DNA from 2 places in the Paenibacillus sp. alder61 genome. Region 2 is predicted to be linked to the other one. Evidence: predicted binding sites of a transcription regulator. Region 2 holds the regulator's gene; the other holds the start of a gene.
What was found. Region 2 encodes NrdR, which represses ribonucleotide reductase genes. Its sites were predicted from a motif close to AACACNATATATNGTGTT; they were not measured.
Positions count from the first base shown of each region.

Region 1 (7,906 bases), 200 kb from region 2:
GCCGACTGCTTTGTCCAGCTTTCCCTGCTTTCGGGCAGCAGTTCTCCGGTCAGGGCATCCACAAACCGGACCGTCTCCGATTTGCCGGCTGCGGAGGAAATCATCCAGGCCGCCAGGACCGGCCCGCCGTAGACGGGAGTGACCGCGGCAGCCGATGAGCCCGCTTGGGACAATCCGAGGCCGGAAAGACCGTCCTCCAGAATGCCGCTTCCGTATATCGAGTTCATGCCTTGCCCGTATTCGATCAATTTGTATTCGCCTTCCGGCGTGGCGCTGATAATCATATACCCGAGACGCTTAACCGCTCCCTTTGGCCCCTTGGTCAATGTGACCAGCCAGCTGTGGGTCCCCGGCCCGAGCGGCTCGATCACCAGCGCGGCCCCGGCCCAAGCGGTAAACGGCTCGGTTCCAGCCAGCCGGGCGGAAGCCTCTTCGGCGAATTTGCGCAGCTGGGCGGGAGCGGAATGGGCGGAACGGCTTTTCTCGGAAGCCGCGTTTGCCGCCGGTTGAAATCCGGGAAGCAGCCCGCTGCTTCCGGTGAAAACCAGGGTAAGACAGATCAGAACCAGGAGGAAACGGTTACGATTTTCATTATTTTGCGAGAGCATGCCAACGGATCACCCGCTATTCCTTTAAAATGCGGAACGCCGCGTTTCGCGTCCCTGCTGCTTCTATCTCCGATGCTTGTCCCATTGTACATGGGCCGGCTTAAAAAGGTTGCTGCAATCTGTCGCGCGGCGGATGCGCGCACAGCTTCTATTTTTGCTTGATTTTAGCGAGGGAGGTCAATGTCTGACTATCCCGGCGAACGCAGATGAAAGATGCCGCTGCCGATCGCCGAAACGACAATTCTCGGCTCGTACTGCCAGCGGATTTCTCCCCGCCGGGCCTCGTATTGTTCCGCGGCGGCCTTTTTGCGCTCTTCATCGGGATCCGCCAGCAGGTCTTTGTAGTAAGCATCGATGAGCGTGAGTTCCTCGCCCAACCTCTCCCGGGCTTCGTCCGCCCATGCGCTGTCGCAGCGGCTCAGCCTCTCGCCGATCCGGCTCTCGAGCGCCTTTAACCCTTGCTCCAGCGTCAGGTGGCTGGGCATCACATGCATATTTTCGGGAACGCGGGGAGCGAAGGCTTTCCCGGCCAGCCGGGCGGTGAACGGGTCGGCGATCTGCCCCGTCCGCAAAGACACCCCGATAAAATGCAGCTCCTCCCGCTTCATGTCGCAGCAGAACTCGAGCTTGAAGCGGACCCCCAGCCAGGGCTCGTAGGCGGCGGAGACCAACGTTTCCCGCTGAAGAGGGCCGGGGTCCTCGAACAGGTAAACGCTGCGCCCGCCTTGCTTGGCCGCGGCAAAAATCTGTTTGAGGCGGGGGCTGCCGAAATGCAGCTCTTCCCGCTGAACGCGGTTCGGTCCGAGAATCGGCAGCGGTCGGACGGCGCCGAAGTGGCGGGACATCAGGGGATCCTCCTGGGCGGTCTCACCCCCTCCGGATTCTTCCTGCGTCTCCCGGTGGCGTTCGGGATCGAATATAAACGAGAAGGTCATCGTCTCCGGTTCGGTCCCTGTCCGTTCAATGAACCCCCAGTAGTACGGCCGGTTGGTCAAATCGCGGTCAGCCCGGGGGGACAGTTTGACGGTAACGTGGTAGGGCGATTTTTCGAGAAACCGGCATTCCGTCGTCTCCAGATAAGTCATCACGAAATCGCGAATCTGTTCCCTGCTCATGGTCATAGTTCTTTAACCTCCCAGCAGCCGCTGAATCGCCGTATTTTTGCCGTCCGCGTCCCCTGCGGCGTCGAGTTCGTGGCGGAGCGAATGGAGCGACTGGCCAAGGGAATCGACCTTGCTGGCGATTTCCTCCTGGCTGCCGGACTCCAGCAAAATTTTATAAAGGCTTTTTTCCAGCGAATCGTTTTTCTCAAAACGCTCCAAAATGACATCGAGCTCGCCGATGACCATTTCGAACATGTTGATCTTTTCGTGCAAAAGATTCAGGATATGCTCCTCGATCGTTCCTTTGGTCGACAGATTGTAGATATGAACGTCGTTTTTTTGTCCGAGCCGGTGTACCCGGCCGATCCGCTGCTCCACGCGCATCGGATTCCAGGGCAGGTCGAAGTTGATCATCTGGTGGCAGAATTGCAGATTAATCCCCTCGCCGCCGGCTTCGGTCGCGATCATGACCTGGGCCCGGCCGCGAAACAGGTCCATCATCCAGTCTTTTTTGCCCCGGTTCATGCCCCCCCGATAGGGAACGGCACTCATGTTCCGGTCGCGGAAATATTTGAGCAGATATTCCTGGGTGGCCCGGTATTCGGTGAACACGATCACCTTGTCGTCCATTTGCCGGATCAGTTCCATCGCTTTTTCGGCTTTGCTGTTGGCCTGGATCTTTTTGATAATGCCGACGAGGTCCCAGATTTTATCGCGCAGCGGCGAATCGGGAGCGAGCTTCTTGGACAGATTGACGAGTGTGACGAACACGGCGTCCCGGCTGCTGCATACCTCCCGCTGCAAAGTCACCAGGGAAAGCATGCTGTTCAGATCCCCGCCCGCTGCATGATATTGGTCTTTGACAAAGGAAGTGACGCCATCGTATAATTCCATTTCTTCGGGTGAGAGATGGACGTCGATATTTTTGACGTTTCGCTTGGTAAACTCAAGCTGTCCGTCTCCCCGCCGGTTGCGGATCATAATTTTGGCGAGCTCGCTTTTGAGCTGGCCCTCGTTCTTGGGGACCCGCTTGTCATAGACGAAATTGGAGGCAAAGTCGGTTTGTCCGCCGAGCTGTCCGGGTTTGAGCAGATTGATCAGGTTGAACAGTTCGCTCATGTCGTTCTGAACCGGAGTCGCCGTGAGGAGCAGGCAGTATTTTTTTCGCAGCTGCAGCATGAATTGATAGTTGGTTGTCTTCTTGTTCTTCAGCTTATGCGCTTCGTCCACAATCACGATGTCGTACTCGTTTCCCAGCAGAATTTCGCGGTGGGGTTCGCGCTTGGCCGTGTCCATAGAGGCGACGACGACGTCGTTTTGCCAGGAATGCGCCTTCTTCTGCGCTACGGCGGGGATGCCGAATTTCTGGTTCAGCTCGCGCACCCACTGCAAAACAAGCGAGGCCGGGACGAGGATGAGCACTTTCCGGACCAGGCCGCGGATCAGATATTCCTTCAGGATGAGGCCCGCTTCGATCGTTTTCCCCAAACCGACTTCGTCCGCCAGGATCGCCCGTCCGCGCATTTCGAACAGCACCTTGCGGGCCGTCTCGGTTTGGTGAGGCAGCGGCGTGACCTCCTGAAGATGCTTCAGGCAGAGCATTTCTTCAAAACTGGTGACGAGCGAAGCCTCTTCGGCCTGGCCGGCGAGGTTGAACAGCTTCCAATCGTCCCATGGGCCGCCTTTGTCCAGTCTTGCTTCCAGGTCTTCGTACCAGCTGCGGTCAAACTCGACCGGTACGCTGCCGGGAACGGCGGTTGTCGCAGGGGCTGCGGAAGTGACGGAACCCGGGGCATGAGGATTCATGATGTAAAACCTCCCTTTGCGTGTCGGCTGACCGGGGCCAGCGTCAGGTGAATGCTCATAGTTAGGAGTAGTATGGACGAAATCGGGTTACTTCATAACTTAACGGCTGAGCAGCCGGTTTTCATGGCGATTTTCATAGGAGGCGGCTCGAAAAAAAGAGGATGGGGGAGGAATTCGGCGATCGGTCGGGCTTGACCCATTTTCTTGGCTAAAATTTCATACTGAAATCCCGTGACAACGAGATATTGTATAGTATAATGGTATTCGCACACAATATGTTGTGATTTTTACATATGATATACCGTTTCTAGCGTGTGCATTTCGGTTATAGGTTGGTAAGAAAAAGTCCGGATTTCGCGTTTTTCAATGGATTTTCGGTGCTTTTTGAAGGCCTGTGGCCGCTATTTTTTTGCGATCATCGACAACGCGCAACTTCGAGCCATGGAACGCGATCGGTTTCTTCGATCCGAAGCTTGCGCCGACCATATTTAGAGGAGGGTGTTTTCTTTGAAAACAGAACAAAAGCAACGCCTGGAAGGGCTCAGCGAAAAAATCTTTTTGGACCGGTATGCCTGGAAGGACGCGGACCCGAGTCATGCCAAGGTAGGCGACGTGGTTCTGGTTCTGACCAAAGACGATCCGAAGTTTCCGACCAAAGAAGTCGGCGAAGTCGTGGCCCGGAACGGCCGGACCGTTACGGTCAAGACGCGCAAGGGCGAACTGGTGGAGTCCGATGTGGAGAAGCTGACGCTGAACATCGAGAAAACGCCCGAAGAAATGTGGGACCGGCTTGCGGGCGCGATGGCTTCGGTCGAGAAAACGCCGGAGCTTCAAGAGGAATGGCGCGAGAAGTTCCGCTATATTCTGGACGACTGGAAGCTGGTGCCGGGAGGACGCATCGCCGCCGGAGCGGGCGCGAGCGACGAGCTGACGCTCTTTAACTGCTATGTCATCCCTTCGCCGAAAGACAGCCGCGGCGGCATCATGGAAACCTTGTCGGAAATGACGGAGATTATGGCGAGAGGCGGCGGCGTAGGCATCAACCTCAGCTCGCTGCGTCCCCGCCGCGCCGTGGTTAAAGGCGTCAACGGATCATCGAGCGGTGCCGTATCCTGGGGCGGACTGTTCAGCTACACAACCGGCCTGATCGAGCAGGGGGGAAGCCGCCGCGGCGCCCTGATGCTGATGATCAACGACTGGCATCCCGATGTGCTTGATTTTATTACCGTCAAACAAACGATGGGCCAAGTGACGAACGCCAACCTGTCGGTATGCGTGAGCAACGCCTTTATGAAAGCCGTCAAGGAAGACCTGGACTGGGAGCTCGTGTTCCCGGACACAACGTATGACGATTACACCGAGGTCTGGGATGGCGATCTGGAGAAATGGAAAGCGGCCGGGCGCAAGGTGGTGCATTTCCGGACCGTGAAAGCCCGCGACATTTGGCATACGATCATCGAGTCGGCGTGGAAATCCGCCGAGCCGGGCGTCGTATTTATGGAATACTACAACCAGATGTCGAACAGCTGGTATTTTAACCCGATCATCTGCACGAATCCGTGCGGTGAGCAAGGGCTGCCGGGTTGGGGCGTATGCAACCTGTCGGCTATGAACCTGTCCAAGTTTTACGATGAAGCGAACCACGATGTCGCTTGGGACGAGCTGGCGACGACGACCCGCTATTCGGTTCGCTTCCTGGATAACGTCATCGATACAACGCCATACCATTTTGAAGAAAACGAGAAGAACCAGAAGAAGGAGCGCCGCGTCGGGCTCGGTACGATGGGGCTTGCCGAACTGATGATCAAGCTGAATATCCGCTACGGCAGCCCGGAATCACTGGAATTCCTCGATAAACTGTACGGCTTCATCGCCAAGGAAGCCTACCTCGCTTCCGCCGAGATTGCGGCGGAGAAGGGTTCCTTCCCGGCATTTGAAGCGGATAAATATCTGCAAAGCGGATTTATGAAGGTGATGACGGAGGTGTATCCGGAAGTCGGGGCAGCCGTCCGCGAAAAAGGCGTCCGCAATGTCACGATCATTACCCAAGCGCCGACGGGCAGCACGGGAACGATGGTCGGAACGTCGACCGGGATCGAGCCGTACTTCGCCTTCAAATACTACCGTCAAAGCCGGCTGGGCTTCGACGAGCAATTCGTGCCGATCGCGCAGGAATGGATGGACGCCCATCCGGGCGAGCCGCTGCCGGACTACTTCGTCACCGCCATGGATTTGTCGGCCGAAGATCATATCCGCGTGCAAGCCGCCATCCAGCGCTGGGTGGACAGCTCGATTTCGAAAACGGCCAACTGTCCGGCCGATTTCACGGTCGAAGAGACGAAGCGGCTGTATGAATTGGCGTTCGACCTCGGCTGCAAAGGCGTGACGATTTACCGCGACGGAAGCCGCGATGTTCAGGTTCTTCAAACGGAGAAAAAAGAAGACAAGGACGCCGCTCCGAAGAATGAGGCAACGGGAGCCGAAGAAGCGGCGACTGCGGTTAAATCCGGGTCCGAAGGCGAGGCCTTGAAAGCGGAAGCGAAGACTTTGAACGGATTGAATCCAAGTCTGGCCGTTTCCGAAGGGACCTCGAAACAGGAGCTGCTCGACAAGCAGTACAAGAAACGTCCGCAGGTGCTGCACGGGGCGACGTACAAAATCAATACGCCGTTCGGCATGGCGTACATTACGATCAACGATCTGGACGGCGTTCCGAGCGAAATCTTCCTGAACGTCGGCAAAGCGGGCTCCGATGTGTTCGCGATGGCGGAAGCGTTGGGCCGCGTGTGCTCCTTGTTCCTGCGTTATGGAGATCACGGCCACAAGGTGGAACTGCTGATCAAGCACCTGAAAGGCATCGGCGGCTCCGGCGCCATCGGGTTCGGCCCGAACCGCGTCGAATCGATCGCGGACGCCGTGGCCAAGGCACTGGAAACCCATGTGCAGAACGGGCCGTACGGGGACCACGATCCCGCTCCGGTAGCGGCCACGCTCGCGCATCATGAAGAGCATGCCGAGCATGCACATGCGGAAGGCGGCTCCGCGTCCCATGCTCATGCCGGCGCGGTTGCCACTTCGCGGGACCTGTGCCCGTCCTGCGGCTCCGCCTCGCTGATCAACATCGAGGGCTGCAAAACCTGCAGCAACTGCGGGTACAGCAAGTGCTCGTAAGGTTTAGAGATAAATAGATATATAGAAGAGAAAGACTAGATATGAAAAAGGTAATATAGGTTGGATTTTGAAAAAGAACCGCCCCCTGTTTTTTCATGGGGCGGTTCTTTTTCTTACGCTCCAAACCTAACGGTCTGATACCAGTGTGTGTTGTCATATTTAGTGATACAACAACCGCCATCCGGAACCCATTGTAAGTTTGGAGAATTTCGTGCATGGGGGTCGATGGGATGGTGGGCGCATGGTAGCGCCGACCCGTTTTAGCTTTCAGCGGCAGGACTGCCTTCGTCTTTTGTATCTTCTTTCTGAGAGATTTTCATCGGTCTAATAAAGAATGACAATACTAAAGCAAAGAATGCCAAAACAGTGGAGAAAGTAAAGGCAGCTGAGACCCCATGAATCATTGGATTGGGAAGTTGTTGCTGAACGGCAGCCGTTGTATTGTTCGTCATAACCGTAACCAGCAAGGCTGCTCCAACAGAAGCGGCCAATTGCGTCAACGTGTTACTCATTGCGGTTCCATGTGGAATCAAATGGTCGGGCAGTTGGTTTAATCCAGCCGTCATGACCGGCATCATCATAAGAGATATTCCGAACATTCGTATGGCGTAAATTACCATCATATAGATGTATGGCGTTGAAGCGGTTATGTTACTGAACAACAACGTCATACCCACTAAGATAACCGAACCAATCACAGCCAACGGTCGTGCTCCAATCTTATCAAAGATCCTCCCGGTAATCGGCGACATAACCCCCATCACAATCGCACCAGGTAACAACAGCAAACCCGATTCAAGCGGCGTAAAGCCTCTAGCCGTTTGTATATAAAGCGGAAGAAAAAGCTCTACGCCGATCATCGTCACCATCACAACCATACCGATGACTAAGGTCAATGAGAAGGTCCGGTTTTTTAACACCTTAAACTCAAGCATCGGTTTTTCAACAGTCCGTTGCCGCCAAATAAACAAACCAATTGCGACCGTACCGACAATTAAAGCCATGACCACTTCTGAACTGCTCCAAGCATGATTACCTGCGCTGCTGAAGCCATACAACAATCCTCCAAATCCAAGGGATGACAAAATAATGGACATGATATCAATTTTAGGATGAGTCACTTTCGTAACATTTTCAAGCATAAACGAAGCAAAAATGATTATTAGTACAGCAATTGGGAAAATCATATAAAAGAGTGCCCGCCATGAAAAGTTCTCA
Region 1 is NZ_JAIUDG010000001.1:108,906-116,811, reverse strand. It holds gene LBW89_RS00435 (hypothetical protein) at 1-608, opposite strand, end outside; gene LBW89_RS00430 (YqhG family protein) at 797-1,729, opposite strand; gene LBW89_RS00425 (DEAD/DEAH box helicase) at 1,736-3,517, opposite strand; gene LBW89_RS00420 (adenosylcobalamin-dependent ribonucleoside-diphosphate reductase) at 4,025-6,688, shown strand; gene LBW89_RS00415 (DHA2 family efflux MFS transporter permease subunit) at 6,949-7,906, opposite strand, start outside.
Region 1: the regulator NrdR is predicted to act here: its motif matches at 3,785-3,802, upstream of LBW89_RS00420 (adenosylcobalamin-dependent ribonucleoside-diphosphate reductase).

Region 2 (7,906 bases):
CGCCGGCGAGAATCCGCATCATTCCACTGTTATGGGCATGGTGCTATCGACGGCGGACCGTCAATTCTACATTTCCCCCGAGTTTTTGAAGAGCGGGGAGGCGGAGCCCGTTCTTGCCTGGTTGTCCGATCCAACCATTAAAAAACGCGGGTATGATCTTCATCGCACTGATCTGGCCCTTCACTGGCAGGATATCCCGTTCGCCGGGGCGGATTTCGATATCCAGCTCGCCGCGTACTTGCTGGATCCGACGGAAGGCGATCAGACGCTGAGCGCCTTGGCCGCCAAATACGGACTGTCCTTCCTCGCTTCGGATGAGGAGGTATACGGCAAGGGAGCCAAGTTCAAAGTCCCGGATGAGGAAACGCTCAGCCGCCATCTGGCCCGCAAATGCGGGGCGATTGCGAAGATCGTTCCGATCCAGCAGGCCGAGCTTGAGAAGAACGAGATGAACCGGCTTTTCTATGAGCTGGAGATGCCGTTATCCCGGATCTTGGCGGATATGGAGAAGCAGGGGGTTGCGGTCAACCGGGATGCCCTGATCGAGCTCGGCAAAGAGTTCGAGGCTCAGATCAACAAGCTTGTCTCCCAAATTTACGAGATCGCCGGTCAGGAATTCAACCTGAACTCCCCTAAACAATTGGGCGAAATCCTGTTCGATAAACTTGGTCTTCCCGTGATCAAGAAGACGAAAACGGGGTATTCCACCGATGCGGAAGTGCTGGAGAAGCTGGCTCCTTATCATGAGATCGTTCAGTATATTTTGGAGTACCGCCAGTTGGCCAAGCTGCAGTCGACCTACGTTGAAGGACTGCTGAAGGAAATTAACGTCAAGACCGGAAAAGTGCACACCTATTTCCGCCAGACGGTAGCGGCCACGGGCCGGCTGAGCAGCCAGTTCCCGAACCTGCAGAACATCCCGATCCGCCTTGAAGAAGGTCGAAAAATCCGCAAGGTTTTCGTACCGTCGGAAGAAGGCTGGCTGATTCTGGGGGCCGACTATTCGCAAATCGAGCTTCGCGTGCTTGCGCATATATCGGACGATCCGGGCCTGAAGGAAGCGTTTCTGCACGACATGGACATCCATACGAAGACCGCGATGGACGTCTTCGGCGTGCCCGCCGATCAGGTGGATGCCAATATGCGCCGTTCCGCCAAGGCGGTAAACTTCGGTATCGTCTACGGGATCAGCGATTACGGGCTTTCGCAGAACTTGAACATCACGCGGAAGGAAGCGGCTCGTTTTATCGACCAGTATTTCGACGCTTTCGAGGGCGTTCGGCGCTACATGGACAACATCGTCCGCGACGCGAAGCGGGACGGCTATGTTAAAACGCTGTTGGAACGCAGGCGTTATCTTCCGGAGATTAACGCGTCCAATTTCAACCTGCGTTCCTTCGCCGAGAGAACGGCGATGAATACGCCGATTCAAGGCACCGCCGCCGACATCATCAAGCTGGCCATGGTGCTGATGGACGAGGCGCTTCGAAGCCGCGGGCTGCGCAGCCGCATGCTGCTGCAGGTGCATGACGAACTTGTCTTTGAAGTTCCGCCGGAGGAACTCGACATCATGACCAAGCTGGTTCCGGAAACGATGGAGAAAGCGCTGGACCTGTCCGTGCCTTTGAAGGCCGAGGTCAGCAGCGGTACGAACTGGTACGAGGCCAAGTAATTTTGCTGGGACGGGAATTCGGCGCTACGGCCATTCCCGGGAAGCTGTACTATAACATCGAGGTGAAATGACAATGCCGGAATTACCGGAAGTGGAGACGGTCCGAAGAACGCTGACCGGACTCATTGTCGGCAAAACCATCCAATCCGTCCGTGTGCTGCTGCCGCGGATTATCCAGCGCCCGGACGATATCCGGCGCTTTGAGCTGGAGCTGGCGGGGCACCGCATCCTGGATGTGGGCCGCCGGGGGAAATTTTTACGGATCATTATGGACGGGCTGGTGCTGGTCTCCCATCTGAGGATGGAAGGCCGGTACGGCCTTTATGACGGCGGCGATCCGCTGGAAAAGCATACGCACGTCATATTTCATTTTACGGACGGCACGGAATTGCGTTATAAAGATGTACGCCAATTTGGGACGATGCATCTTTTTTTGCCGGGCGAGGAATTTAGCCACAAGCCGTTGGCCAAACTGGGTTTGGAACCGTTGGACGAAGCTTTTACCGAAGAGGCGTTCCGGAAGGCGATTTCGAGACGGACTACGAAGATTAAGCCGGCTCTGCTGAACCAGGAATACGTGGTCGGGCTGGGGAATATTTATGTGGATGAAGCCCTATTTCGCGCGGGCATTCACCCGGAGCGCCCGGCCAACCGGCTCGGCGACGCCGAACTGACCCGTTTGTACGAGGCGATATTGGACACGCTAACGGAAGCGGTAGAGGCCGGCGGTTCATCGATCAAATCTTATGTGAACGGGCAGGGCGAAATGGGCATGTTCCAGCATTCGCTGCGGATCTACGGCCGGCAGGGAGAGCCTTGCGTAAACTGCGGACAAGCCGTGGAGAAGACGGTTGTCGGAGGGCGCGGCACCCACTTTTGCCCGCACTGCCAGCCGCCGTACACGGAAGAATCGGTCGTCGGAAAGGGAAGCGTTCAAGCAAAGCCGAAGGGGAGAACTAAAGCGGCAGCGCAAGCGAAAGGTTCCGCTTCGGCTCGGGCTCATACCGGAAATGGAGTGAGAGGATGAATATCGGATTAACCGGAGGCATCGCAACCGGAAAAAGCACCGTATCGCAAATGTTGGTTGGGCGCGGTGCGGCATTGATTGATGCCGATGTCATCGCCAGAGAGATCATGGAACCCGGCCATCCCGTGTTGGCTGAGGTGGTGAAGAGATTCGGAAGAGAGATTCTGCTTCCGGACGGGCGCCTTGACCGCAAGAAGCTCGGTGCGATCGTTTTTTCCGATTCCAGGAAGCGCAAGACGCTGGAAGCGATCACGCACCCGGCTATTCGCGCCGAGATGAAGGAACGGATGGCGGCAATCGAAGCGGCGGAGCCGCGAAGGCTGGTTGTGGCGGATATTCCGCTTCTTTTTGAGTCGGGTCTGGAAGGGTTGTATGAAGAGATCATGGTCGTCTACGTGCCGCGGCCGATTCAATTGGAGCGTTTGGTGCTCCGGGATCGGCTGACTTTGGAGCAAGCGGAGGCCAGGCTTCAAGCCCAGATGGATATCGAGGTAAAAAGGGAGAGGGCGGATGTGTTGATCGATAACAGTCGTGGCATGGAAGAGACGAAACGTCAAGTTGACGCCTTTTGGCGGAATAAGGGACTGGCATGAGTTGGCTTCGTAAAAAAAGAGTGCTGCTTTTGTTGCTTTTGGGCTTTATCCTGATCTTATTCTTCAACTCGGCATGGCTGTCGTTTTTTTATCCTATCCCTTATAAAGAGGAAATTCGCCATCATGCTCGCAGCAACGGTCTGGACCCGCTGATGGTGGCCGCGATCATCAAAGTGGAAACGAATTATAAGCCGGGCTCGGAATCCAAAAAAGGGGCGCTCGGCATCATGCAAATCATGCCGGATACGGCGAAATGGGTCATCCAGAAGGCCAAGCTGGAGGATGTCCCGCTGGATCGGGTAAAAGAGGAAACGGAGACCAATATCCGTATCGGAACCTGGTATCTGAAATCGCTCTCCGACCAGTTTGACGGAAATATGATTGCGGTTATCGCGGCATACAATGCGGGGCCCACCAACGTGAAGAACTGGCTTCGCAGCGGACGGTGGGACGGGCGGCTGGAGAGCGCGAAGGATATTCCTTTCGGCGAAACGCGGCATTATGTACAGCGGGTTTCCCATTACTATAAACAGTATTCAAGTATATATGAGAATTTCTGATGCAAAAAGAAGCATGGGCAGCTAACAGGCTGCCCACCCTTCCTGTCGATCGGTTACTATTATCTGAATTGACCTGCCAGCGTTTGCTCGGCCAGGGTCACCAAACGTTTAGTGATGAAACCACCGATCGAACCGTTCTCATAAGAAGTCAGGTTACCAGCATATCCGTCTTGTGGGAAAGAGATGCCAAGCTCTTGAGCGACTTCATATTTCATTTGTTCCAGCGCTCCGGAAGCTTGTCTAACCACCAGGTCATTCGAAGAATTGTTGTTTTGGGCCATGATGTTCACCTCCTTGTGGTTGGTAACAGTATTATGCTCGGGAGTCGGCCGCTTCATTACCTATTTTTAAAGTTATTTATTGGAATTAAGAAAAAAAGCCGATTCATAGTTCAATTTAGACGGATATAGAGTTAGGTCGGGTAGGAAAGGAGGGAGATTCTTTGAAGTGTCCCTATTGTGATTATTTAGGCACGAAAGTGCTGGATTCCAGACCGGCGAACGAGAACCGTTCCATTCGCCGCAGACGTGAATGCGAAAAGTGCAGCCGCCGTTTCACGACCTTCGAAATGGTTGAAGAAATGCCGCTGATCGTGATTAAGAAGGACGGCAGTCGGGAAGAATTCAGCAGGGAGAAGCTGCTGCGCGGTTTGATTCGCGCTTGTGAGAAAAGACCGGTTTCCGTGGAGCAATTGGAGTCCATTGTATCCGAAGCGGAGCGGTCTCTTCGGCAATCGGCAAATGCGGAAGTGGAAAGTCGCCAGATCGGCGAACTGGTTATGGAACAACTGTATCCGGTCGATGAGGTCGCTTACGTTCGGTTCGCGTCGGTTTATCGACAATTCAAGGATATCAATATGTTTATGAAAGAACTTAAGGGTCTTTTATCGAAAACGACCGGAGAAGACCAATGACTATCGGGTATATTCTTTACAAGGAGTGAGGAATGGATGAAGGCGAATCGGCTTATCGGACCGGCTTGCGGCTTTCTGGGAGGCACGACTTTCGGCAGCGGCCTCGCTTTTTTGCTGGGATGGATGTCTTATCCCGTCATCGCCTCCGTTTCCTTTTTCGGTTTGTCCGGAGCGGTTCTGGGAGCCCTAGCTGTAAAGATTGTACGAAAACAGGCGGACTAAAACTTCAGTTCGCGCATATAACATGGATAAACGTTTGTCCGGAGATTTTTCTGGGCAGGCGTTTTTTTTATTGTTTATTTTTTACACTGCGTTAACAAAACGAATACATGGCTTTGATGTTTGCTACTTATAATCAAGTTGTACAAACAAATGAGGGGGAAACTTGAACAATGAAAAAGAGCTTGATCTTGGTAATGACTTTGGTTTTAAGTTTCGCCTTGGCTGCTTGCGGTCAAGGGAACAAGACGAATAATGCAGGCGGCGGAACTAACGCAGGAACAACGAATTCCGCAACCGGAGATACAGGCGCTGCTGGCGGCGGCGAAACGAGTACTTCCGAGCTTTCCGGTTCGATTCTGGCTGTTGGCTCCTCGGCGCTTCAACCGTTGGTGGACCAAGCCTCCAAGAAATTCATGGAGAAAAATCCGAAAGTTTCGATTCAAGTTCAAGGCGGTGGCAGCGGAACCGGTTTGACCCAAGTATCCGGCGGTCAAGCGGACATCGGCAACTCCGATGTATTCGCTGAAGAGAAACTGGACGCAGCGGCTGCAAAAGAACTGGTTGACCATCAAGTAGCTGTCGTGGGTATGGCGGCTGTGGTAAATCCGGAAGTGACTGTCGATAGTCTGACGAAAGATCAATTGGTCCAAATCTTTACCGGTAAAGTCACCAACTGGAAAGACGTAGGCGGTCCGGATCAAAAGATCCAAATCGTCAACAGACCGTCCAGCTCCGGTACGCGCGCTACGTTTGAAAAATATGCGCTCGGCACGAAAACCGAAGACCTTCCAGGCGCCATTCAAGAGGATTCCTCGGGTACGGTTCATAAGCTTGTAAGCGAAACGCCTGGCGCGATCGGTTACCTGGCTCTTTCTTACCTGGACGATAAAGTGAAAACTTTGAAATATGACGGCGTAGAAGCAACGGAAGAAAATGTAGCCAACGGCACTTATCCGGTATGGGCATACGAGCACATGTACACGAAAGGCGAGCCGAATGAAGTGGCAAAGGCGTTCCTTGACTACATGGTATCCGATGAAGTGCAAAACGCGGATGTCGTAGAGCTTGGTTACATTCCGGCCAGCAAAATGCAGGTGAAGCGCGATCTGGATGGTAACATCACGAAATAATAGATCGACATCATCATACGGCAAGACAAGAGGCGGAGTATTCTGCCTCTTTCTGTGCTTTCAAAAAGGAGAGGTCTCATGGCTCGGTCCAGAGAAAATCGCAAAATAAAACAGCACATTATGGAAGAGTGGACTGGTAAAGTTTTTACCTCCTTGTGTATTGTGCTTCTCGTTGTGACTATTTTTTCGCTAGTCTATTTTGTCGCCACCAAAGGCTTTAGCTCCTTCATCAAGGATGGCATCTCCATTGGAGAAATCTTTGGAGGGACCCAATGGAAGCCGGAGGGAGAACCGCCTTTTTACGGGGCGCTTCCGTTTATCATAGGTTCCTTCAGTACGTCGATTATGGCCGCGATTATCGCCGCCCCGCTTAGTATATGCGCGGCCTTGTTCATGGTGGAGATCATGCCGAAGATCGGGCGGAAATATTTGCAGCCGGCCATCGAGCTGCTGGCGGGGATTCCTTCCGTAGTTTACGGGTTTGTGGGTCTTAGCGTCATCGTTCCGTTTTACCGGGATATTTTCCCGGGGCAAGGTTTGGGGATCGCCGCGGGGGCGACCGTGTTATCCATCATGATTCTGCCTACGATGACATCGATCGCAACCGACGCGCTCGCGGCTCTGCCTCCGGGCCTGAAGGAAGGCTCTTATGCGCTTGGAGCGACCCGTTGGCAGACGCTGGCGCGGATCGTCATCCCGACGACCCTCCCGTCCTTGATGACCGGGGTCGTGCTGGGTATGGCCCGCGCCTTCGGCGAAGCGCTCGCCGTTCAGATGGTCATCGGGAATGCGCCGCATATTCCGCGGTCCTTGTTCGAGTCCGCTTCCACGCTGACCAGCGCCATTACGCTGAGCATGGGGAATACCGTCATGGGTTCGCCGCAAAACAACGTATTGTGGACGCTAGCGCTTATCCTGATGTTGATGACCTTCGTTTTCGTCTTTATTGTTCGCTGTCTTGAAAGGAGAGCAAACCGATGAACGCAAAAACCGCAGATAAAGTCGCAACAGCCGTCATTATATTTTTCGCCGGCGTCATTTTGCTGATTATGGCCGGTTTGCTCGGTTTTATTCTGGTCCGGGGAATCGGACATATCAGCTTCGACTTCCTGACGTCTCCACCGGAAACGATCAAGGAAGGCGGAGGGATCGGACCTCAGCTGTTTAACTCGCTCTTCCTGCTCGTTCTCACGATGATCATTACGATTCCGCTCGGACTCGGAGCGGGAATCTATATGAGCGAGTATGCGAAGCCCGGTAAGATTACCGATTTTATCCGTCTTATCGTGGAAGTGCTGTCTTCATTCCCGTCTATCGTAGTGGGCTTGTTCGGCCTGCTTGTGTTCGTTAACGTGTTCGGCTTCGGCTTTTCCTTGTTTTCGGGTGCCCTGGCTTTAACCGTATTTAACCTGCCTCTGATGGTCCGGATTACGGAACAGGGGATGGCCAGCGTTCCGCAGGCCCAAAAGGAAGCCAGCCTGGCTTTAGGCTTATCCAAATGGAAAACGATCAAATCGATTATGCTTCCCATCGCTATGCCGATCATTCTGACCGGTACGATCCTTGCCGCGGGCCGCGTTTTCGGTGAAGCCGCCGCCCTGCTGTTCACCGCGGGGATGAGCAGCCCGAGACTCGATTTTAGCGATTGGAATCCGCTGAGTCCGATGTCGCCGCTTAATCCGTTCCGTCCGGCCGAAACGCTGGCCGTCCACATCTGGAAGATCAATTCCGAGGGACTTGCGCCGGATGCGCCGGAAATCGCCGCAGGCGCTTCGGCCGTCCTGATTAT
Region 2 is NZ_JAIUDG010000001.1:310,391-318,296, reverse strand. It holds gene polA (DNA polymerase I) at 1-1,672, shown strand, start outside; gene mutM (DNA-formamidopyrimidine glycosylase) at 1,746-2,699, shown strand; gene coaE (dephospho-CoA kinase) at 2,696-3,292, shown strand; gene LBW89_RS01395 (lytic transglycosylase domain-containing protein) at 3,289-3,852, shown strand; gene LBW89_RS01390 (alpha/beta-type small acid-soluble spore protein) at 3,912-4,133, opposite strand; gene nrdR (transcriptional regulator NrdR) at 4,295-4,765, shown strand; gene LBW89_RS01380 (hypothetical protein) at 4,802-4,987, shown strand; gene LBW89_RS01375 (phosphate ABC transporter substrate-binding protein) at 5,158-6,117, shown strand; gene pstC (phosphate ABC transporter permease subunit PstC) at 6,196-7,098, shown strand; gene pstA (phosphate ABC transporter permease PstA) at 7,095-7,906, shown strand, end outside.